Regions from separate parts of the Rhizobium sp. BK176 genome, predicted to be linked through region 2. Evidence: riboswitches for the same ligand, from Rfam matches in the RefSeq annotation. Region 2 holds a riboswitch; the other holds the start of a gene.
What was found. Region 2 has a riboswitch for FMN ahead of FHT76_RS24705 (DMT family transporter). Riboswitches for the same ligand answer to the same signal wherever they lie in the genome.

Region 1: it holds a riboswitch for FMN, as region 2 does, so the genes downstream of both, FHT76_RS33175 (6,7-dimethyl-8-ribityllumazine synthase) here and FHT76_RS24705 (DMT family transporter) in region 2, are expected to answer to the same signal.

The regions. Positions count from the first base shown of each region.
Region 1 is NZ_JANUBV010000019.1:24,877-36,477, reverse strand. Features, by position in the region: gene FHT76_RS33190 (DUF1236 domain-containing protein) at 1-635, shown strand, start outside; gene FHT76_RS33185 (hypothetical protein) at 925-1,305, opposite strand; gene FHT76_RS33180 (DAK2 domain-containing protein) at 1,205-1,741, shown strand; FMN riboswitch at 1,748-1,894, shown strand; gene FHT76_RS33175 (6,7-dimethyl-8-ribityllumazine synthase) at 2,011-2,487, shown strand; gene FHT76_RS33170 (acylphosphatase) at 2,622-2,891, shown strand; gene FHT76_RS33165 (Rieske 2Fe-2S domain-containing protein) at 3,052-3,699, shown strand; gene FHT76_RS33160 (aromatic ring-hydroxylating dioxygenase subunit alpha) at 3,699-4,544, shown strand; gene FHT76_RS33155 (glutathione S-transferase family protein) at 4,541-5,200, shown strand; gene FHT76_RS33150 (amidohydrolase) at 5,202-6,581, shown strand; gene FHT76_RS33145 (BMP family ABC transporter substrate-binding protein) at 6,605-7,702, shown strand; gene FHT76_RS33140 (ABC transporter ATP-binding protein) at 7,706-9,226, shown strand; gene FHT76_RS33135 (ABC transporter permease) at 9,223-10,326, shown strand; gene FHT76_RS33130 (ABC transporter permease) at 10,323-11,234, shown strand.
Region 2 is NZ_JANUBV010000009.1:144,795-156,395, reverse strand. Features, by position in the region: gene FHT76_RS24755 (NADH-quinone oxidoreductase subunit D) at 1-763, opposite strand, end outside; gene FHT76_RS24750 (NADH-quinone oxidoreductase subunit C) at 837-1,439, opposite strand; gene FHT76_RS24745 (NADH-quinone oxidoreductase subunit B family protein) at 1,455-2,039, opposite strand; gene FHT76_RS24740 (NADH-quinone oxidoreductase subunit A) at 2,030-2,395, opposite strand; tRNA gene FHT76_RS24735 (tRNA-Asp) at 2,729-2,805, opposite strand; tRNA gene FHT76_RS24730 (tRNA-Asp) at 2,858-2,934, opposite strand; gene FHT76_RS24725 (class I SAM-dependent methyltransferase) at 3,281-3,886, shown strand; gene FHT76_RS24720 (cupin domain-containing protein) at 3,893-4,294, opposite strand; gene FHT76_RS24715 (aldo/keto reductase) at 4,497-5,483, shown strand; gene FHT76_RS24710 (esterase-like activity of phytase family protein) at 5,552-7,750, opposite strand; gene FHT76_RS24705 (DMT family transporter) at 7,820-8,734, opposite strand; FMN riboswitch at 8,817-8,966, opposite strand; gene hupB (DNA-binding protein HupB) at 9,089-9,364, opposite strand; gene lon (endopeptidase La) at 9,572-11,601, opposite strand, start outside.

The sequences.
Region 1 (11,601 bases), on a different contig from region 2:
AGAAGAGTATGTCGTCCGAACAGAAAACAGGCTCAGGGTCGGAAACCCAGAAGAGCGCCAAGCAGCCGTCGAGCGACGGCTCGACCAGCGGAACCGCGTCGGGCAAGACATCGACTGAGACCAAGTCGAAGACTGGATCGCAGGACGCCACAGGCAGCACGACGACGCAGCAGAAGCCCGAGTCCGACACCAGCGGCTCGGGGACCTCAGGCTCGAAGAGCAGCACGCAGTCCAAGTCGTCTGACGGAACCGACAAGAGCAACACTACCCAGAGCGGTGATGCCACCAAGCAGTCAAGCGACCAGAACTCGACGACGACCAACACCACCAACAACAACAGCACGACGAGCAACCAGACTACGAACAACAAGACGAACGTCAACGTGACTGTCGAGCAGCAGACGGAAATTCGCCAGGTCGTGAAGGAGGTTCATGTCCAGCCGGTAAGAGAGCCCGACTTCACGGTTTCGGTCGGCACCAGGATTCCAAAGAAGGTCCATCTTGAACCGCTGCCGCCGCGGGTTGTGAAGATCGTACCGGAGTATGAAGGCTACCGCTTCTTCCTCCTTGCGGATGGCCGGATCATCATTGTAGATCCCGATACTCTCGCGATCGTCTATATCCTCACGGCATAGCAGGCAGCTCCCGGCGGCGGCTTGGAGCGCCGCCGGGGCCGCTGGGCCTTTCCCATCATCGTCATTCTGCTGGGCCATGGCGGCCATCCTTTGCGGCCTTGTCCTGACATCAGGCAACACGATAACGACACGCGTCTGGATTCCAGCGAGCACGCCCCAGGCGAATGAGACCGGCTAGATATATCCGGGCTTTGATAAACGACGCCGCAGGCGTTGCAAGTAAGCGGCCCGAAAGAGACAATAGCCCTGTTCGAACCCGAAGCAGGTCCGTCCCCATTCGGATTGCCATTCACGCGACATATCCCCTGACTTCGTTCCCTATGCTCGCGACGACCTGTCTGCTTTCGTAGGGCTTGGCGAAATATCGACAGCCGGAAGGAAGCTCCGGGAGAGCAAGGCTCGGATCGGCAGACATGATCATGACTTTGACCCGAGGTCGCAGCGACTTTGCCAACGTGCCAGTGCCGATCCGTCCAGCCCCTGCTTGAAGTGGATGTCGGTGATGATAGCTTCGATAAAGGGGTCGCGGGGCAAGCACGGCAAGCGCGTCAGCCGCGTCCCGCGCTTCGCTGACAACCATTCGTGCGTCCTCGAGCTCGTCCCTCAGCATCCGGCGGATAAGGGGTTCGTCTTCGACGACGAGCAAGCCTGTCCTGTCCGACGACGACATGGTCGATGCCATCGAGGCAATGGGACAGGGGATCCAGGACAGGGGCAAGGCTGAACCGGGCGACAAGACGATGATCGATGCCTGGCTGCCGGCAACAGCGGCAGCGAGATCCGCTCGCCTTCAAGGCAGCCCCCTTGGCCAATGTCTGAGCGCTGCGCTCGAGGCCGCAACAAGGGGCGCGGAAGCGACAAAAGACATGGTTGCCGCCAAGGGGCGCTCCTCGCGGCTTGGAGACCGGGTCATCGGCCACATGGATCCAGGTGCCGCCTCCGCCGTCGTCCTGATCGAGGCAATCAAGCGCACCTTCGAGAACCTGATCTCCGGGACGGGCCGGCGGCCGATTTCGCCAGAAACCGGCTGCCTCGCCCGTCAACGGGCAGTTTTGCGACAATGTCCGGCGGACGGGGACTTGCATCGCCAGTGGCAGCCGGACTAAGGTCGTTGCCGTTCTCAGGGCGGGGTGCAATTCCCCACCGGCGGTATCAGGCCCAGGCCTGGAGCCCGCGAGCGCTTCCGGTGTTGCCGGAAGGTCAGCAGATCCGGTGCGATGCCGGAGCCGACGGTACAGTCCGGATGGAAGAGGACATGGCAGGCGCGTCTTTCGCAGCGAAAGAAGTGCGTCCTGTCTGTTCGCTCAAGGGATCAGGCCCTCCGGGGCTTTGTCGTCACAGCCGGGCCACCGGCATACCCTTGAAAGGCATTTCAATGCTTCAGACCGTGGTTTCAAAGCAAAAACGCATCGCAGTCGTCCGTGCCCGCTGGCATGCCAATATTGTCGACAAGGCGGTTCAATCCTTCGCCGACGAATGGACGGCCATCGGACGGTCCAGCTCCGACATCGAGGTCATCGATGTGCCGGGCGCCCTCGAAATTCCGCTCCATGCCCAGTCACTGATCGCCACCGGCCGATACGACGCCGTCGTTGCCTGCGCCTTCGTCGTTGACGGCGGGATCTATCGACACGATTTCGTTGCCGCAACCGTCCTTGACGGCATGATGCGCGTTCAGCTCGATACCGGCACTCCCGTCATCTCGGTGGTGCTGACCCCGCATCACTTCCAGGAAACAGACGTCCATGTCGGCTTTTTCGAGCAGCATTTCGTGACGAAAGGAAAGGAAGCTGCCGCCGCCTGCGCCGCCATCCTCGACGCGAGGACGCGTCTGGGGGCCACCGTCATCTAAACCGCCGTCCGGGCCAGTCGACGGCCAGTTACGGCCGTCGTTTCCACGAAACAGCATTGTCCACAGACACGATATCGCGCTTTCACTGGCTCGATTAGACGCTATGCTCTGATCAAACACAGCGCGAGACGTTCATGGCAGAACAAACACAGGCTCAACCGAAGGAACGAATAACAATCCTCGGAGACCTCGAGGCCCCCTCCTTCGTCCCCTGGATCAGGCGTCACGCTGAAAAACTCGGCCTGTCGCAATCCATATCCCACAGCAGTGCCGATCGGATCGAACTCGATGTTGCCGGCCCCGAAGAGTTGATCGACATGATGGAAATGGGATGCTCGCTCGGCCCCATCGATGTCTGGGTGGAAACCATCGTTCGAACGCCGGTTGGCAAGAATCCAAACTAGCCCGGGAACGCCGCCTCGATTTTCCAGTGCACGTTATTTGATCAGCGTTGCCAATGCGAAAAGATTATGCAAACGTGCTTTCCGCCCGTTGCAAGTCGTGAAATGACCAGCCACACTTGAAGTACGGCAAGACATTGATAATATAAAGAAAGTTCAAACCATGCCAGCCGAAATGACGGGCTTCTGGGCGCCAGTTGCGCTATCAGGGGATCTACCGCCAGCAACGGTCATCCCCGCACGCACAACAGCCGGCTCGATCGCTCTCTGGAGGTCACAGTCGGGTCGCGTCGCGGCCTCGGCTGACCGGTGTCCTCATCGTGGCATGCGCCTGTCGCATGGCTTTGTCCGCGGCGAGGCCTTGTCCTGCATTTATCACGGCTGGAGCTACTCACAGGCAGGAAATTGTCTTCGCATTCCAGCCCATCCCGGCCTCTCGCCGCCGGAGACAATCCGCGTCGCAACCCAAAAGGTCGAGGAGGCAGACGGCCTGCTCTGGGTGGCTGTCGGAGACCCCGCCCATCAACCGCCCGCACTCGCCGGCCTTGTTCCGCTGCGGTCGCTGACGGTGGAAGCAGACATTGGCGCCATCGAGCGCGCCGCCGGCGCGACCCTGGACGCGCGCGGCGTGCTGGAAACCGTGGAGAATTCGCAGGCAGTCCGCCTGCTGCTCGTCGAATTGCAACCGCACCGCACGCTCGTTCATGTTCTCGTCGATGACGGCGCGACGCCCGCCGAACGCATCATGGCGTCCAGGGCAGCCGAAAGCCTGCGCAGACGCGCTGAAAGCCTGCAGGGAGGGATCGCATAATGGCAGGGAATGCGATGCTCAACGAGTGGTATCCCGTTGGCCTGTTCAGCCACCTCGCCATGGGCGTCTACAAGACGGCCCTGATGGGGGAAAAGATCGCGGTCTCGGCCGACGCGAACGGAGACGCTGTTGTAATAACCTCCGCAGGTCGGATCCTTCCCGTCCTCGTGCGTTTCGGACATGTCTGGTCATCGCTTGGAGAACCTACCAAGGACCTCTTTTCCATTCCCGAGGCTGATCAGCCCGGCCGCCGGTTTGTCGAAGTCGGTGTCGTTCGCGTCCGCTGTTCGCCCCTGCGCGCGGTCGAGAACTTTCTCGACATCGCGCATTTTCCTTTCGTTCACACCGACATTCTCGGCGCCGAGCCACACACGGAGGTCCAGAACTACAAGGTGGAAATTCGAGACGTCGAGGACGAGGTCTGGGCAACCCAGGTCAAGTTCTACCAGCCGCAGGCGGCGAAGTCCGCAAGCGGCGGTATCACCACGGAATACATGTATCGCGTCCCGTCACCGACCTGCTCGGTGCTCTACAAGACCTGCCCACCCCGGCCAACCGAATGGGATGTCATTACCCTCTTCGTCCAGCCGCTGGCCGAGGATCTTTGCGATGTCTGGCCGTGGATGGCGCTCTTTGACGACGAGACCTCGATGACGGACCTCATCCATTTCCAGCAGACTATCTTTCTGCAGGATCGGTCGATCCTCGAAAACCAGATCCCGCACCTGTTACCGCTCGATCCCGGGATGGAGATCCCCACCCGCGCTGACATGACGTCCGTGGCTTACCGGCGCTGGCTCAAACGTCACAATTACACCTATGGTGCACAGCTGGTGGCGCAATGAAACTCTACGATTACATCCTTTCCCCGAGCTGCTACAAAGTGCGCCTGATGGCTGCCCTGACGGGCATTCCTCTTAAGATCAGGCCCGTGGACTTCCATCCGGGCGGCGAGCATCGGAAAGCAGAGCTCCTGGGGCTGAACCCGGCCGGTTCGATCCCGATCCTGGAGGATGGCGATCTTGTCTTGACCGAATCCTCGGCGATGCTCGTCTATCTCTCGATGAAAACCGCGCCCGAGTGGCTGGGTGACGGCACGGCCGAACAGGCAGCCCGCGTGCAGCAGTGGCTTTCCTTCTCACATCGATTGACCGCCAATCTCGGTGGGGCTCGCTTGCATGAGATGCTGCACAGGCCAGGTGACATCGCCGCTCTCCAGGCGCACGGGATCGCGGCGTTGCGCGAACTTGAGGCCGGCCTGGTCGAACAGGGACTGCGGGGCAAGTCGTTCCTCGCATGCGACCGGCCGACGATCGCCGACATAGCCTGCTTCCCCTATGTCGCGCTCGCCCCCGATGGCGGCGTCCTGCTTGATCCCTACCCAGCTATCCGTCTCTGGTCGCGCGCCATTCGCGCGCTCGACGGTTTCATCGAGATGCCAGGCATTCATCGGCTGCATGAGTTGAAGCCCGACCCATCGATCGAGGCGGGTGAGGAATGACATGGCCGGCTATCTCCTGAAAAACTGCGCCGCTGTCGTCGTCGACGACGGCAAGGGGCCGACCGCCCGTCGCAATGTCGATGTCCTGACGGATGGTCCCGTCATGCGGGCGATCGGTGACAATCTGGCTGAGCTTGAGCTTCCGGCGAATACGATAACCAGGGACGCCAGCGGCTGGTTCGTCTATCCCGGGCTCGTCAACACGCACCATCATTTCTTCCAGACTTTCGTACGCAACCGGGCCGACCTCGACTGGACGAAACTGTCTGTCATCGAATGGCTTGATCTGATCTATCCGGTCTTCTCGCGGCTCAACGAGGATTGCTTCTATCACTCCTCTGTCACCGCCATGGCCGAACTGATCAAGCATGGCTGCACGACGGCGTTTGATCACCAGTACTGTTTCCCGAGACATGCCGGCAAACGGCTGATCGACCGGCAGTTCGAGGCTGCCGAGGTGCTTGGCATGCGCTTTCACGCCGGGCGTGGCGGCAACACCTTGCCGAAATCGGAAGGGTCGACCATCCCGGACGCCATGCTGGAAACGACGGACGAATTCATCGCCGATTGCGCCCGCCTGATCGACACCTATCACGACGACAGTCCGTTCAGCATGCGACAAGTGGTGGTTGCCCCCTGTCAGCCCGTCAACAGCTATCGCGAGACCTTTGTGGAGTCGGTAGCGCTGGCACGCGATCGCGGAGTGCGGATGCACACCCACGTCGGAGAAGGAGAGAGCCCGGTCATTGCGGCGCGCCACGGAATGCGGACCGTCGATTATTGCGCGGAACTCGGATTTGCCGGCCCCGATGCCTTCTATGCCCATTGCTGGGAACTCAGCCATGACGAACTGGCGAAGATGGCGGCAGATGGCACCGGCGTTTCCCATTGCCCGGAACCGGTCTATCTGGTCGGGGCAGAGGTGACAGACATACCGGCCATGCAGGCCTTAGGCCTGCGTATCGGGATCGGCTGCGATGGCGCTGCTTCGAACGACAATTCGAACCTAATGCATTGCGTGCACTCGGCCTACATGCTGCAATGCCTGGCGGCTTCAGGGCGAAAACACCCCGTCCCGGTTCCGGTCGACTTCCTCGGCTATGCCACGACCGGTGGCGCGGCGCTGCTTGGTCGAGCGGACATCGGCAGGCTGGCGCCCGGGATGGCCGCCGACCTGTTTGCCATCGATACGCGACGCATGGACTACGTCGGCACACGTCATGATCCGCTGAGCCTGATTGCCAAGGTCGGCATCGGCATGGCGACCGACATGACGATGATCAACGGCCAGATCGTTTGGGAGAACGGCGAGTTCATCGGCCTTGACGAAAAGCGGCTGTTTGCCGAAGCCGAAGCCGCGCTCGCGACCGTCAATTTCTAAAGCATGCAAAAAGGGGAACCAAAATGACCAACATCACCCGCAGAACTCTGATGCAGGGCGTTGCCGCCGCAAGCCTTGCCGGCACCTTCGGCGCACGAGCAACCCTCGCAGCCGACGGCCCGCTCGGCATCACCCTCGTCGTTCCCTCGCCGATCGGCGATGTCGGCTGGGGCCGCGCGCTCCAGGACGGGCTCGAACCGGTCAAAGCCGCCCATGGCGACAAGGTCAAGGTCACCGTGCTCGAAAACATCGCGGAAGGTCCGGATGCCGACCGCATCATGACGAAGTCGGTGGCCGACGGGAACAACTTCCTCATCGCCGGCTCCTTCGGCTACCAGAATGGTGCGCTGCAGATCGCGCGTCGCAATCCGAAGGTCAGCGTGCTTCATGCTTCCGGCTTCCAGGTGGCGCCGAACTTCTCGCCCTTCGCTGCCAAGAACTTCGAAGGCACCTACGTGCTCGGCATGGCGGCCGCCGCACTCTCGAAGACGGGCAAGCTCGGCTCCGTCTCCGCCTTCGCCATTCCGGAACTGATTGCCTCCGTCAACGCCTTCACCCTCGGCGCACAGGCAGTCAACCCGAAGGCAGAGGTTACGGTCGTCTGGGTGAACTCCTGGTTCGACCCGGCCAAGGAGCAGGAAGCAGCCAAGGCGCTCGTCGCCCAGGACTGCGACGTGATCTTCTCCAATGCCCAGGACACGCCGTCGGTGGTTTCGGCCTGCGAAGCGGCAGGTGTCTATTCGCTGAACCTCAATTCCTCGATGAAGAAATATGCGCCGAAGTTTTACCTCGGCTGTGCCGCCACCGACTGGTCGCCGTTCTTCAAGGCGTCCGTCGACGCCCACCTGGCGGGGACCTTCAAGGGTGCCAACGCCTTCCTCGGCATGAAGGAAAAGGTGGTTCACATTGCCGATGCAAGCCCGGACATCCCGGCCGACGTGGCGGCGAAAATGAAGGAAGTCGAGGCCAAGTTCGCCGACGGGAGCGGCTCGCCCTTTGCCGGTCCGGTCACCAAGGCGGATGGCAGCCAGGCCGCGGCTGCAGCCGCGACGCTTTCGGACGCGGAAATCATTGCCATGGATTGGCACGTCAAGGGCGTCACCACGCCTCTGCCGAAGTAAGCCATGCCTGCACCCCTTCTGTCACTCCGCGGCATCTCCAAGAGCTACGGCCAGACCAAAGCCAACCAGGGCATTGATCTGGACGTGGCTGCGCGGTCCATCCATGCGATCCTCGGCGAGAACGGGGCGGGCAAGTCGACGCTGATGAAGCTCATCTACGGCGTCGAGCAGCCGGACGACGGAACCGTCGCCTGGGAAGGCGAGGTCCTCGACCTCGCCTCTCCCGCCGAGGCGCGCCGTCGCGGCATTGGCATGGTCTTCCAGCATTTTTCGCTGTTCGAGACACTGACGGTCATTGAAAACATCCATCTGGTGGTACCTGGACGCAAGAGCGAGTTGACCGAGCGCGCCCGCAAACTCGGCCGCGATTTCGGCCTCGAAGTCGACCCTCTCGCCCACGTGCACGCGCTTTCCGTCGGGGAGCGCCAGCGGGTCGAGATCATTCGCTGCCTGATGACCAACCCGAAGCTCCTGATCCTCGACGAGCCCACCTCCGTGCTGCCGCCCCAGCTCGTCGAGACGCTGTTCGATACCTTGCGCCGGTTGCGGGATGGCGGCGTTTCGATCCTGTTCATTTCGCACAAGCTGGAGGAGATCCGGGCAATCTGCGATCACGCGACGATCCTGCGCGGCGGCAAGGTGACCGGCAACGTGGATCCGCGCGAGCACGATGCCCATGACCTCGCCCGCATGATGATCGGTCACGACATGCCGGAGCCGATGCCGGCGGTTCCCCACGCCGGTGGCGAAAAGCGGCTCCAGATCAATAACCTCAGCCACCGTCCCGACGACCCGTTTGCTGTTTCCCTTTCCAGTATCAGCCTGGCGGTGAGCGCTGGCGAAATTCTCGGCATAGCTGGGGTCTCGGGAAACGGACAGGCCGAGCTCGCCAGGCTGATATCGGGCGAAACAATGCTGCCTCGCGACCAGGCGAACCATATCCTCATGATGGGCAGGGACGTCGGCAGGCTCGATGCGGCCGCACGCCGGAAGCTCGGCTTCGCCTTCGTGCCGGAGGACCGGCTCGGGCGCGGCGCCGTACCGGAAATGCCCCTCACCCTTAACAGCCTCCTGACTGCGCATCCCCTCGATCTTCTGCAGCATGGCCTCGTCGACAGAGCCAAAGCCATTGCCTTTACCGAGGACTGCATGCGCCAGCATGACGTTCGCGCCTCCGGTCCGGAGGCGGAGGCTGGTTCTCTGTCCGGCGGCAACTTGCAAAAATTCATCGTCGGACGCGAAATGATGCTGTCGCCGAAGCTGCTGTTCGTCGCCCAACCGACATGGGGCGTCGATGTCGGAGCAGCCTCTGCCATACGCCGCCGGCTTATTACCCTGCGCAACGAAGGGATGGCCATCCTCGTCATTTCAGAGGAACTCGAGGAGCTTTTCGAGCTCTGCGATTCCATCCAGGTGCTCTATCACGGCACGCTGAGCCGGCCACTCGTCACCCGCGATACCCGGCCGGAAGAGATCGGTCGCTACATGATGGGGGCACAATCCTCCGAGAAGGCTTTCGCATGAGCGCATCCTCCACCCTCCATTTCCTCCCGAGCCTCGTGCGCAGGGAGCGCGCCTCTCTCACGGCAACCCTGCTTGCCCCGGCAATCGCGCTCGTGGTGGCCACGCTTCTCAATCTCGCACTTTATGTCCTGATGGGCCGTGACCCGACAGCCGTCGTCTATGCGATGCTGCTCGAACCGTTCCTGTCCTGGTCGTCGTTTTCCGAAGTACTCCTGAAGATGGGGCCGCTTCTTCTCATTGCCCAGGGTCTTGCGATCGGCTTTCGCGCGAAGGTCTTCAACATCGGCGCCGAGGGCCAGTTCATTCTCGGCGCGATCTTCGCTTCGGCAATTCCGATCTGGTATCCAAACGCTACCGGCCAATGGATCTGGCCGGCGATGCTACTGCTCGGCGCCGTCGGCGGCGCGCTCTGGGCGTCACTGACCGCCGTCTGGCGTGTCCGGTTCAACGCCAACGAAATCCTCGTATCGCTGATGCTGAGCCTCGTGGCAGCGCAACTCCTCTACTACCTGCTGCTAGGCCCATGGAAGGACCCGAACGGTTTCAACTTCCCGCAGTCGGTGATGTTCCAGTACGATGCCATGGTGCCGCTTCTCATTCCCGGCACCCGCGTCAATGTCTCGCTTGTGATCACGCTTGTGCTGTCCGCCCTTGCCTGGATCTTCATGCAGCGCAGCTTTACCGGCTTCAAGCTCCAGGTGGGGGGGCTTGCCCCTCGCGCTGCCGGCTATGCCGGCTTCAGTGAAAGCGGGGCGATCTGGCTCTCGCTGCTGATCGGCGGTTTTGCCGCGGGCCTTGCCGGCGCTGCCGAGGTCGCGGGGCCGCTCGGACAGTTGCAGCGCTCGATCTCGACCGGCTACGGTTATGCCGCCATCATCGTCGCCTATCTCGGAGGTCTGCATCCGCTCGGCATCATCGTTTCCTCGCTGATCATGGCAGCTCTTTACATCGGCGGGGACAATGCGATGGTCTCGGCCAATCTGCCGATCGCTGCTGTCCGCGTCTTCCAGGGCAGTCTCCTGCTCGCCTACCTCATAGCCATCGCCTTCGTGCGGTACCGCATCGACTGGCCTCGCGCCGTTCACCGGAGCCAATCATGAACGCCCTCCAGTTCATCCTTGCCGGCACGCTCGCGGCCGCGACGCCGTTTCTTCTCGCCGCTCTCGGTGAACTCGTCGTCGAACGCGCCGGCGTGCTCAACCTGGGTATCGAGGGTCTGATGGCCTTCGGCGCGGTGCTCGCCTTCGTGATCGTCTACCATGGGGGCGGACATTTTCTCGGCTTCGTCGCCGCTGGCGTCGGCGGTGCGCTGCTGTCGCTGGTCTTTGCCTTTGTCGCACTTGGATTCCGGGCAAACCAGGTCGCGGCCGGGCTCGCCATTGGTATCCTTGGCCAAGGGCTTTCGGCGCTGTTCGGTAAGCCCTATGAAGCGCTTACGGTTCCTGGGATCTCCAAGATCGCCATTCCCTTTCTCTCCCAGATCCCTGTCGTTGGCGGGCTCTTCAAACAGGACATCGTCGTCTGGCTTTCACTCGTAGCAACACTCGCGATCTGGGCGATGTTTTCCTACAGCAAGACCGGCCTGGTCGTGCGTGCCGTCGGTGAGAACCCGAAGGCAGCGCACGCCATCGGCTATCCCGTCATTGCCGTTCGCGTTGCGGCCGTCGCCTTCGGCGGGACCATGGCAGGCTTTGCCGGCGCCTATGCCGCAGTCGTCTACACTCCGCTCTGGGCCGACGGAATGATCGCAGGTCGCGGATGGATTGCGATCGCACTTGTTGTTTTCGGAACCTGGCTTACCGGCCGGATCTTCCTTGGCGCCTGCCTGTTTGGAGCGGTCTCCCTGATGGGACTTGCCGCACAGGCAACAGGCGTGAACATTCCATCGCAGTTGCTGGCAAGTCTGCCTTACCTCGTCACTATCCTTGTCCTCGGCATCATTTCGTCAGACCGGCGTCTTCTAAAGCTGAATGGGGTAGCATCGCTCGGCGAGCCCTTCGAACGCTGAACACCGGTCCAGGGGCGATCGTGGATTCGCCTACCAACCCGGAATGAGAGCAAGCCGGTCACAGCCAATCAGATCTACCACAGGGGCATAAATATTGGTCGCACGGCGTCATCTCGACCGACAGAAACCGCCAGGCGACAGAGGCTGCGGATGGCAGCATCGGTCGTCAGGTCAGCGGATCGCGGTAATCTTTTTTTGACCAATGAATAGTACTAGAACCTTGCGCGACCAGTTCAGCGTACGCGCCCACGGTTATCGAATGAAAGCCAATATCGTTTTAGTCAGAATTTGGTCAGCGGCTGCCATATTGATGGTACTCGTGGCTATCAATCCATTCGGCCGTCACGCGCTCGACGCAGCGACAACG
Region 2 (11,601 bases):
AGTCGCCGTTCTTGCCGATCGGAATATCGAATTCCATATCGCTGTAGCATTCGTAAGGCTGCGAGCGACGCAGGTCCCAGGCTGCACCCGAGCCGCGAACCATGACGCCGGAGAAGCCCCACGACCAGGCATCCGCCAGCGACACCACGCCGATGTCGACGTTACGCTGCTTGAAGATACGGTTGTCCGTCAGCAGGCCTTCGATATCGTCGAGGATTTTCAGGAACGGGTCGCACCACTTGCCGATATCCTCGACCAACTCCGGCGGGATGTCCTGATGGACACCACCTGGACGGAAATAAGCCGAGTGCATACGGGCGCCGCAGGCGCGCTCATAAAACACCATCAGCTTTTCGCGCTCTTCGAAACCCCAGACCGGCGGCGTCATCGCGCCGACGTCCATGGCCTGCGTCGTCACGTTCATGATGTGCGACAAGATTCGGCCAATTTCCGAGTACAGAACTCGAATCAGCTGACCGCGAATTGGAATTTCGAGCTTCAGTATCTTTTCGACGGCGAGCGCGAAAGCGTGTTCCTGATTCATCGGCGCGACGTAGTCGAGACGATCGAAATAAGGAACGGCCTGAAGGTAGGTCTTCGTCTCGATCAGTTTCTCGGTGCCGCGATGCAGCAGTCCGATATGCGGGTCGACGCGCTCGATGATTTCGCCATCGAGCTCGAGCACGAGACGCAGAACACCGTGCGCGGAAGGATGTTCCGGTCCGAAGTTGATCGTAAAGTTGCGAACGTTATGTTCAGTCATAGCGACGCGCTCCGCGCTGGCAATTGGCATGAGACGGCGAGCAGAGAGGCTTCAAGAAATCCGAGCCTCATCTTCACTTCGCCGCCTTCTCGTCTCCCGGCAGCACGTATTCGGTGCCTTCCCAGGGAGACATGAAGTCGAAATTGCGGAATTCCTGCTTCAGTTCGACGGGCTCGTAAACGACGCGCTTGGCAGCATCGTCGTAACGCACCTCGACGTAACCGGTCGTCGGGAAGTCCTTGCGCAAGGGGTGACCTTCGAAGCCGTAATCAGTGAGAAGACGACGCAGGTCGGCATGGCCCGAGAATGGAATGCCGTACATGTCCCAAGCTTCGCGCTCGAACCACTCGGCGCCCTTGTAGACTGATGTAGCCGATGGAACCGACTCACCATCGGCGACGGCAACCTTCACGCGGATGCGCAGGTTCTGCTTCGGCGACAGGAGGTGATAGACGACATCGAAACGCTTTTCGCGCTGTGGCCAGTCGACGCCGCAGATATCGATCATGCTGATAAAGCCGCAACGCGCGTCGTCACGCAGGAACGTCAGCAGCGCCAGAATCGTTTCCGGCGTAGCGGTTGCGTTCAGCTCGTCGTAGCTGATGGATGCATCAAGAAAGAGATCGCCACGCATCTCACGAAGATACGAGGACAGTTCGCTCAAGGCTTCACTCATGACAGTCCTCCGCCCTTAGCGCTCGATCGTTCCGGTTCGACGGATCTTCTTCTGCAGAAGCAGCACCCCGTAGAGCAGCGCTTCTGCCGTGGGGGGACAGCCCGGCACGTAGATATCGACAGGAACGACACGGTCGCAACCACGAACGACCGAATAGGAATAGTGATAGTAACCGCCGCCGTTGGCGCAGGATCCCATGGAGATCACGTAGCGCGGCTCAGGCATCTGGTCATAGACCTTACGCAGCGCGGGCGCCATCTTGTTGGTCAGCGTACCGGCAACGATCATGACGTCGGACTGGCGCGGCGAGGCGCGCGGAGCAACACCGAAGCGCTCCATGTCGTAACGCGGACCGGAGACCTGCATCAGGCCTTCAACGGCGCAGCAGGCGAGACCGAACTGCATCCACATCAGCGAGCCGGTACGGGCCCAGGTGATCAGGTCGCGGGTCGAGGTAACAAGAAAGCCCTTGTCGGCCAACTCATCGTTGATTTCGCCGAAGAACGCACTGTCGCTGCCGATCGGCTTGCCCGTTGCCGGGTCGATGACGCCTTTCGGATGCGGCGCCACGAGCGCCTTGTCGGTTGGGGCTACTCCCATTCCAGGGCTCCCTTTTTCCATTCATAAATAAAGCCGATGGTCAGCACGCCAAGGAAGACCATCATGGACCAGAAGCCGAACCAACCGATCGCACCGAAGGACACTGCCCACGGGAAGAGGAAGGCGACTTCAAGGTCGAAGATGATGAAGAGGATCGACACGAGGTAGAAGCGGATATCGAACTTCATACGAGCGTCGTCGAATGCGTTGAAGCCGCATTCGAAGGCCGAGAGCTTTTCCGAATCGGGCGCCTTGAAAGCAACAGCAAACGGCGCAATCAACAGCGCCAGGCCGATGACAAGGGCGATACCAATGAAAATAGCGATCGGAATGTAGGAACTGAGCAGTCCAGTCATCAGGTTCTTCCCTGCTTGCGGGCTGCGCCGGGAGGCGCTAGTGGGCAATTGCCCGGCAAGCGAACGTGCGTTGCAACAGAGCCGTGGTTAGCGCAGGCAGCGCCACGGCGCAAGACTTTTAGAGTAGCAAATTCGACTGTCGAGGCGCGACATTATCAAGCAGATGCAATGATGTCGCGACAAATCCACACAAGTTGATTCAGGCTGCATGCCAGCCCACCGGATATTGCATGGCTCACGGCAAAAGATAAAGCCAAAGCTAAGCGACGACAACGAAACGGCAATCGTTCATGACTGCGAATAGAGAGGGCAGATACCCAGCTTGGGAAGGAATGGCGCGAGTGACGGGGCTCGAACCCGCGACCTCCGGCGTGACAGGCCGGCACTCTAACCGACTGAGCTACACCCGCGCATGATGGACAGAAGGACCGGACCAAGCGCCAACTGGCGCGTACCTTGAAATGGCGCGAGTGACGGGGCTCGAACCCGCGACCTCCGGCGTGACAGGCCGGCACTCTAACCGACTGAGCTACACCCGCATTCATTTCAAGCGATCCGGAAGCTTTCGCATCCGTGTCAAAGCAGCCTCGCCGCTTCGATGAGCGGCTAACTAAGGGGTTCGCATTTGAGTGTCAAGCAGCTTTGGAGACAAAACGATGACACTCCGCGAATTGTTTTTGGAGAACGAAAATCCGCGGGCAGATTCAGTGCATTATTAACAGAGTGACATTCGGTCTGCGCGCTAACGATCAGTTTCCCCAGCTCCTCGCCCTCCCCGCTTGCAGCTTGCAGGCTCGATCGAGGGTAGCCAATCGCCCGAGAGGCCCGCTATATGGAGGACCGCGGCTCGGTCCCGGGCATTCTACAAGCAGCAGAGACATCATCATGAAAACACGCGAGGAACGGCAAGCACAAAGAGCGAGCATGCCGCGCACACAGTTGAGCGCACACCATTTGGAGAATGCGCGGTTGCTGCCGGATCGCGGCGAGCTCCTCTATCGCATTCCCAATGGTGGCATCGGCCTAGAGATCGGGGCGGCGTTCGGAGAATATACCGCTGAGATACTGGAGAAGAATCGGCCTTCGCAGCTTTATCTGATCGACCCCTGGAGCATGGACCGCTACAGCTCGGGTCTGGATCAGATCCAGACGCAGTTCAGAAGCGAGATCGAACGTGGACAACTGCACTTGATGCAGGGCACCTCTCTCGAAAAGCTCGCCGAGTTCGACGACGACTTTCTCGACTGGGTCTATATCGACACCGATCATTCCTTCGAGCTTACTTGGCAGGAACTCCTGCTCTGCGAGCGGAAGGTCAAGCGGACCGGAAGAATCGCCGGGCACGATTTCTGCACTGGAAACACCGTCAAGCCGATCGTCTATGGCGTCGTCGAAGCGGTCACCAAGTTCTGCAAGGATTATGGCTGGCAATTCGAGTTCCTGACGGTCGAATCGCACGCGCACTTTTCCTATTGCCTGAAGCGCCTCTGATCCGCGTCACGCCTTTCCAGCGTACTCCTCGTCGCTGACCTGTTCCATCCAGTCGGCGGCGCTGCCGTCCAGCGCTTCGTGGATCGCGATGTGGGTCATTGCGGTATCGGGTGCTGCGCCGTGCCAGTGCTTTTCACCCGGGGCAAACCAGACCGTGTCGCCCGCGCGGATCTCGCGAAGCGGGCCGCCTTCGGTTTGCGCCAGACCCTTTCCGGCGGTGACGATAAGCGTCTGACCGAGCGGATGTGTGTGCCAGGCGGTTCGGGCACCAGGCTCGAAGGTAACGCTGACCGCCCTCACCCGTGCCGGGCTCGGCGCCTCCATCAAGGGATCCTGACGGACCGAACCGGTGAAATATTCTGCGGGCGCCTTCATCGAGGGCCGTGATCCGCAGGGTTTGATCTCCATCTGATTTTCCCTTCCATCCCTAACTTTGCGTTTCCGCCGACCGCCCGCCAGTCACCAAGCGGTGACCGATAGATGTGTGGCAAGGCCGCTGTTCGAAGAAATGCCGACGCTTGCGGCTCGTCGCCCTATCTCCGCTTCAGGCGCTTGCTAGTGGTCGGGGTGACTGCTAGTGCCGGGGCATTTCATCACGCGGAGAGTTTCCATGAAACAGCATTCTTTCGGCCACCTGCCCCATACCGTCACAAATATCGGCTTCGGCGCATGGCAGATCGGCGGCGCCTGGGGCGACGTCAGCGAGGCCGACGGCCGCGATGCGCTGAACGCGGCGCTCGATGCCGGCATGACCTTCATCGATACCGCCGATGTCTACGGAGACGGCCGGTCGGAAAAGATCATTGCGGACGTTCTCGATGGCCGCGGCGGTGAGCGGGCGATGGTCGCCACCAAGGCGGGTCGCCGGCTCAACCCGCATGTCGCCGAGGGCTATACCAAGGCCAACCTCGAGGGCTTCATCGATCGAAGCCTGAAAAACCTGCGTGTTGAAAGCCTCGACCTTGTGCAACTGCATTGCCCTCCGACCGAAGTTCTCTATCGTCAGGAGGTCTTCGAGGGCCTGAACGAGCTGCAGAAAGCCGGCAAAATCATGGGCTACGGCGTCAGCGTCGAAAAGGTCGAGGAAGCGCTGAAGGCGATCGAGTATCCTGGGGTCGTCAGCATCCAGATCATCTACAACATTTTCCGCCAGCGGCCCGATCACCTGTTTTTCCAAGAGGCTCGGCGGAAGAACATCGCCGTTATCGCACGCGTGCCGCTCGCAAGCGGGCTACTGTCCGGGAAGATCAGCCGCGAGACGAAATTTGCGAGCGATGACCACCGCAATTTCAATCGCCATGGCGAGGCCTTCGATGTCGGCGAGACGTTCGCGGGGGTCCCCTTCGAGGTCGGCCTGCAGGCTGTAGAGGAAGTGCGTAAGCTCGTTCCTGCCGGTGCGACAATGGCGGCCTTCGCATTGCGCTGGATCCTGATGAGCGATGCCGTCACTGTCGTTATTCCCGGCGCACGCAACGCCGAACAAGCACGCGCAAATGCCGCGGCGGCGAGCCTCGCCCCCCTCTCTCACGAAGTGATGGACGCCACACGCGAGATCTACGAGCGGCTGGTCGCTCCCCATGTCCACCAGCGCTGGTAAGGCAAACGAGCACAAGAAAAATGGCCGGGCATAGACCCGGCCATTTTTGTTTCATAGCTCAACCAATCTCAGTTCGTGCCGACGAGGTCGACTTGGAAGAACAGCGTTTCACCCGAGGAGTCGTCGACGCCATCATTGTCCGTGGCGGCATAGGCCTTGCCGGAAGCGTCAAAGGTAAAGCCTTCCAGCTTGTCGAGGACATAGCCATTGGTGGCGGTCTTCAGTTCCGGAAGGAAGTCATGGGCTTCCGTCTTCTTGACGAGCGGCAGCTCGCCGCCGAGCTTGGCGGGCTTCAGATCCGATACCGCGACCTTGTAGAGCTTCTTCAGTTTGGCTGCGTCACCGACAAGGTTGTCACGCTCGATGATGTAGACGCTGTCGCCCTGCGCGGAAATTTCGGAGAGGCCGACCCAGCCTGCGTCCGATTTGTCGAGCGGATAGCGAACGGCGCCCCACCCCTTGCTCTTCGGGTTGTAAGAGACGAGCTTTACGAAACCCTTCGCATCATCCTTCCACTCGCGCTGAACAGCCATCCACAATGTCGCGTCGTCACCGGAACCGACGATCGCCACGCCTTCGAACCCGTAGCGGATTTCGTTGGCGGTCAATTCGCTCGGCAGAGCGATCTCTTCCTTGATCTCGCCCTTCGGGTTTACGTGATACAGTGCGTGCGGCACGAGCTTCTCGCTGTTGCCTTCGGAGCCCAGCCAGAACCAGCCCTTATCGTCCACGGCAATACCTTCAATATCGAGCTTCTGCGCGGGCTGGCCATCGCGCTTGACGGTCAGCGTTTCGGTGATGACGGCCGGCTTCTTGGTTGCGTCAATGGTGTAGATCGTCGGCTGCATGCCGAGAACGCTGTCGCTGACTGCAAACAGCTGGCCCGGGTTTTCCGGAACGGCAGCAAGACCGGAGAGTGCCGCAAAGCCGACGGGATTACCATCCTTCTCGGCCGCAACGATCTGCGGATAGGCCATTTCGCCTTCGCCGAGCTCATAGATCATGACGTGGGACCGCGGGCCGCCATCCTTGCCGAGATCGACTTCGTTGGCGGTGGCGAGGAGATTGCGGGACGGCACGGCTACGCCTCCCTCGGGCGACACACCCGACGGAAGAATCTGGACGAGTTGTGGTTCGGCGCCGGTATCCTTGAAGACGCCGACGACCGAGGCGCGTTCCGAAAGCAGGAAGATATACTTCTGGCCGCCGAAGGTCGCGACCTCCAGACCTTCCGGCTCGACACCCTTGGCGGACGAGCGCTTGTCCGGATAGTGCCCGATATTGGCGACCGCGCGCTCGAACGAAGCGCCGGATTCGTAGAGGACCCTGCCTGTCTTGTCGAAGATCGTGAAGCCGCGCGAACCGCCTTGGTAGTCGCCTTCGTTCGCGACGACCAGACGGTCGTTGTCCAACCACTTCACGGCGTCGGGTTCACGCAGGACACCCTTGAGTTCGCTGGTGAACTTCAGCGCGCCGTCGCGCTTCGTATCGATGCCGGTCAGATCGACGCTGCCGGCAGAGAAGTGTGCCTTCACCGCCGCGGTCGCCGCATCGATGATGACGATCTCGTTGTTTTCCTGAAGGGTCAGGGCGATCTCGTTCTGATCGTTGAAGGAGACGAATTCTGGTTCCGGATCCTCCGGCGCAATCCCGGCAAGGCCGGTCAGTGTCACGTGCTTGATCGAACCGCAATCGACGGCGCCGTTCTTGACCTGGAACACGACAAGGTCGCCTGCCGGCATCTGCGGTATCTTGCCATCGTTGACGTCTTCGTCGCGTTCGTTTTCGATCGCAATCGTGCCAAGCGTCTTGTCCTTGTTGAGCGCGATCGAATCCGGCTGTCCTCCGAGGTCGCAGGTGTTTTCGATCTTCTTGGTGGCAACGTCGACGATCGCGAGGCGGCCCGATGGCTTTGCCTTGCTCTCCGACGTGTTGACGGCAACCAGCGCCTTGCCGGCCGCGGAGGTCACCGATGTCGGCTCACCGTCCATCATCAGCGCCCCACCGGCCTTCGGCGCCTTGGCGTTGGAAATGTCGACGAATCCGATCGCACCGAGCGGGCTGTCGCTGTAGATCAGCGTCATGCCGTTGTCGGTGGCCGTGATGATTTCAGCCGACGTGATCGAAAGCTTATCCTTTCCCTCGGGCAGGTTGGATGCCACCGGAAAGGTTGCGATGCGGTTGAAAACGGGCTCTGCGGCGGCCGGAAACGCGGCCGTCGCAAGAAGCGCCGCAACGAGCACTGTCTTGCGCGATAAAGTTGTCATGAAATCCCCCATGAATTCAAACAGAGCGGTTTTGCGGGATTGGCATGACACCGGAATGACACGGCTGTCTTATTCTGACGGTGCCAGGGGGGTCCCCTGCTCCTTCTTCATTTCGTTCCGCATGATGAAGAGCGATGCCCCAAGGATGAGGAATGCGCCCACCCAGAGATAGCCGCTTGGCGCGTAGCCGAAGACCAACCACCCGGCGAGAACGTTCAGCGGGAGCTTGAGATCGTCGAAAGGCTGGACGTAAGCGGCATCGGCGGTGGAATAGGCGAGCGTCAGGAAATATTGCGCCAGTACGGTCAGCAGACCCGCCGCGGCAAAAAGCAGCAGTGTGGTACCGGTCGGGACACTGAAGCCCGCGGCCATCGCCAGTCCACCATTGATCGGCGTCAGAAGAGCCAATAGCCAGACCGTTATGGTTTCCGGCCGCTCGACACCCGTCAGGCTCTTGGTGATAAGTGACGACGCACCCCAGAGAAGTGCCGAAACGATCGGCAGGACCGCCGCCCAACTGAAACTGTCTGACCAAGGTTGAAGAATAATCATCGCTCCGACGAAACCGGTGGCTGTCGCCGCCCATCGCGCGGAACCAATGTATTCCCCAAGGAAGATCCGTGCGCCGACGATGATGAAAAATGGTGAGGTCATCACCAGCGCGATTGCCTGCCAGATTGGTACCGACGCGAGCCCCGCGACCCAAGTGGTCACACCAAAGGCCGCCAAGGAGACGCGTACGATGTGTCGCCAGGGATAACGCGTCCTCATTGCCCGGAGACCGACGCGCCGGAGAAAGGGCAGCGAAAAGACCAGCGCAAAGGCATACTGCCAAAAGGCAGCCGAGGCGGCGGGGAAAGCGAGCTTCATTGTCAGCCATTGCGTGACGACATTGAGGATCGAGAAGGCGATGCCCGCGGCAACCATCCAAGCAGCGCCGGCCATTGCTCGCGAAGCGGAAAACGTAGGGGAAGTCTGATTCATGTTTTTCTTTCCGAAACCAACACAAATCAGGACGCATGAGCGCAATACTGCAGCCAGGACGGATTCCGCCCTCGCCCGTTCCGCTCATTCTCTTTCATCCGGACTGTAACCGTCGGCTCCGGAATTGCACCGGATCTGCTGACCCTTTCGACATTTTCGACGAGAGGCGCTCGCGGGCTCGAGCAAAGCTCTTACCGCCGGTGGGGACTTTCACCCCGCCCTGAGAACGAGCATTTCGTAAGGCATCCCCAGCGTGCCGACAAGGGCACCAAATGCAAAAAGGGTCCGGCCATGGCCGAACCCTCCGAAACTTGTGCCGCCGGTCTCGTTGCCCGGCCGCCAAGCAAATTCACATCAGCCGTTGACGGCGTCCTTCAGGCCCTTGCCGGGCGTGAACTTCGGCACGTTGCGAGCCGGAATATCGACTTCTGCGCCCGTGGACGGGTTGCGGCCCTTCGTGGCAGCGCGATGGGAAACGGTGAAGCTACCGAAACCAGCGAGGCGAACGTCGCCCTTGCCCTTCAGTTCAGCCTGGACAACTTCGAAAACAGCGTCAACTGCGGAAGCAGCGTCAGTCTTCGAGAGTCCTGCCTTTTCAGCAACTGCGGACACGAGTTCATTCTTGTTCATGTTTCCACCCCTTTCTAAATGGTTCGAAACGACTCAAATCTATAAGCTAGGCGCAGAATAGAGTTCATCAGGCCCGCCGCACCCCAAAGACCCTGCAAATCAAGGAAATGCAAGAGTCCGCCGGTCAATTTCACAAAAAAAGGCTGGCGAAAACGCCAGCCTTTTCAGGGTTTTTAAGCAATTAGGCGCGAATGTGGCAAACATGGCTCAGTGAGCTATGGTTGCGCCTGTTTCATCGAGCCCTTCGACCGTCGCGATGACAGGCGTCTCCACCGTGCCATCCCACTCGATCGCCTCCGGTCTGCGGACCAGAGCATGCTTGATCACCTCGCCCATGCGGGACACGGGGATGATCTCCATGTTGTTCTTCACGTTGTCCGGGATCTCCGCCAAATCCTTGGCGTTCTCTTCCGGGATCAGCACCTTCTTGATGCCGCCGCGAAGCGCTGCCAGCAGCTTTTCCTTCAGACCGCCAATCGGCAGAACACGGCCGCGCAGGGTGATTTCACCCGTCATCGCCACGTTCTTGTCGACCGGAATACCGGTCATGATCGAGACGATCGCGGTTGCCATGGCAACGCCGGCCGACGGACCATCCTTCGGTGTCGCACCTTCCGGCACGTGCACGTGGATGTCGCTCTTATCGAAGCGCGGCGGCTCGATGCCGAAATCGACAGCGCGCGAGCGGACATAGGATGCCGCCGCCGAGATCGATTCCTTCATGACTTCCTTCAGGTTGCCGGTCACGGTCATACGACCCTTGCCCGGCATCATGACGCCTTCGATCGTCAGCAGTTCGCCACCGACTTCCGTCCAGGCCAGCCCGGTAACGACACCGACCTGATCCTCGCGTTCGGCTTCGCCGTGGCGGAAGCGCGGAACGCCCAGGTAGTCGTCGATGTTTTCGGCCGTCACATGAACGGACTTCGTCTTGCCCTTGATGATCTCGGTGACCGCCTTGCGGGCGAGCTTCATCAATTCGCGCTCGAAGTTACGAACACCGGCTTCGCGGGTGTACTGCTGGCTGATCGCCATCAGGGCGTCGTCGCTGACCGAGAACTCGTTCGGCTGCAGTGCATGTTCCTTGATGGCCTTCGGCAGCAGGTGCCGCTTGGCGATTTCGCGCTTTTCGTCCTCGGTGTAGCCGGCGATACGGATGACTTCCATGCGGTCCATCAAAGGTGCCGGAATGTTCAGCGTGTTCGCCGTCGTGATGAACATCACGTCCGACAGATCGTATTCGACTTCCAGGTAGTGATCCATGAAGGTCGAGTTCTGAGCCGGATCCAGCACTTCGAGCAGAGCCGACGACGGATCGCCACGGAAGTCCTGGCCCATCTTGTCGATTTCGTCGAGCAGGAAGAGCGGGTTGGACTTCTTCGCCTTCTTCATCGACTGGATGACCTTGCCGGGCATCGAGCCGATATAGGTGCGGCGGTGACCGCGGATTTCAGCTTCGTCACGAACGCCGCCGAGAGCCATGCGGACATACTCACGGCCGGTCGCCTTGGCGATCGACTGGGCGAGCGAGGTCTTGCCGACGCCCGGAGGGCCGACGAGGCACAGGATCGGGCCCTTGATCTTGGTCGCACGGGCCTGGACAGCCAGGTACTCGACGATACGTTCCTTGACCTTGTCAAGACCGAAGTGATCGGCTTCGAGGATCTTCTCGGCGTTGTTGAGATCCGACTTGATCTTCGACTTCTTGCCCCACGGAATGCCGAGCAGCCAATCGAGATAGTTACGGACAACAGTCGCCTCAGCCGACATCGGGCTCATCTGCCGTAGCTTCTTCAGCTCGGCATCGGCCTTTTCGCGGGCTTCCTTCGACAGCTTGGTCTTGGAGATGCGCTCTTCCAGTTCGGCCATCTCGTCGCGACCTTCCTCGCCGTCGCCGAGTTCCTTCTGGATCGCCTTCATCTGTTCGTTCAGGTAGTACTCGCGCTGGGTCTTCTCCATCTGGCGCTTGACGCGCGAGCGGATACGCTTCTCGACCTGAAGGACCGAGATCTCACCTTCCATGAAACCGAGCGCCTTTTCGAGGCGTGCCTTGACGCTGGTGGTTTCCAGCATCTCCTGCTTTTCGGTGATCTTGATCGACAGGTGCGAGGCAACCGTATCGGCCAGCTTCGAGTAATCGTCGATCTGGCTGGCGGCGCCAACGACCTCTGGCGAGATCTTCTTGTTGAGCTTCACGTAGCTCTCGAACTCGGAGACCACCGAGCGGCTCAGCGCCT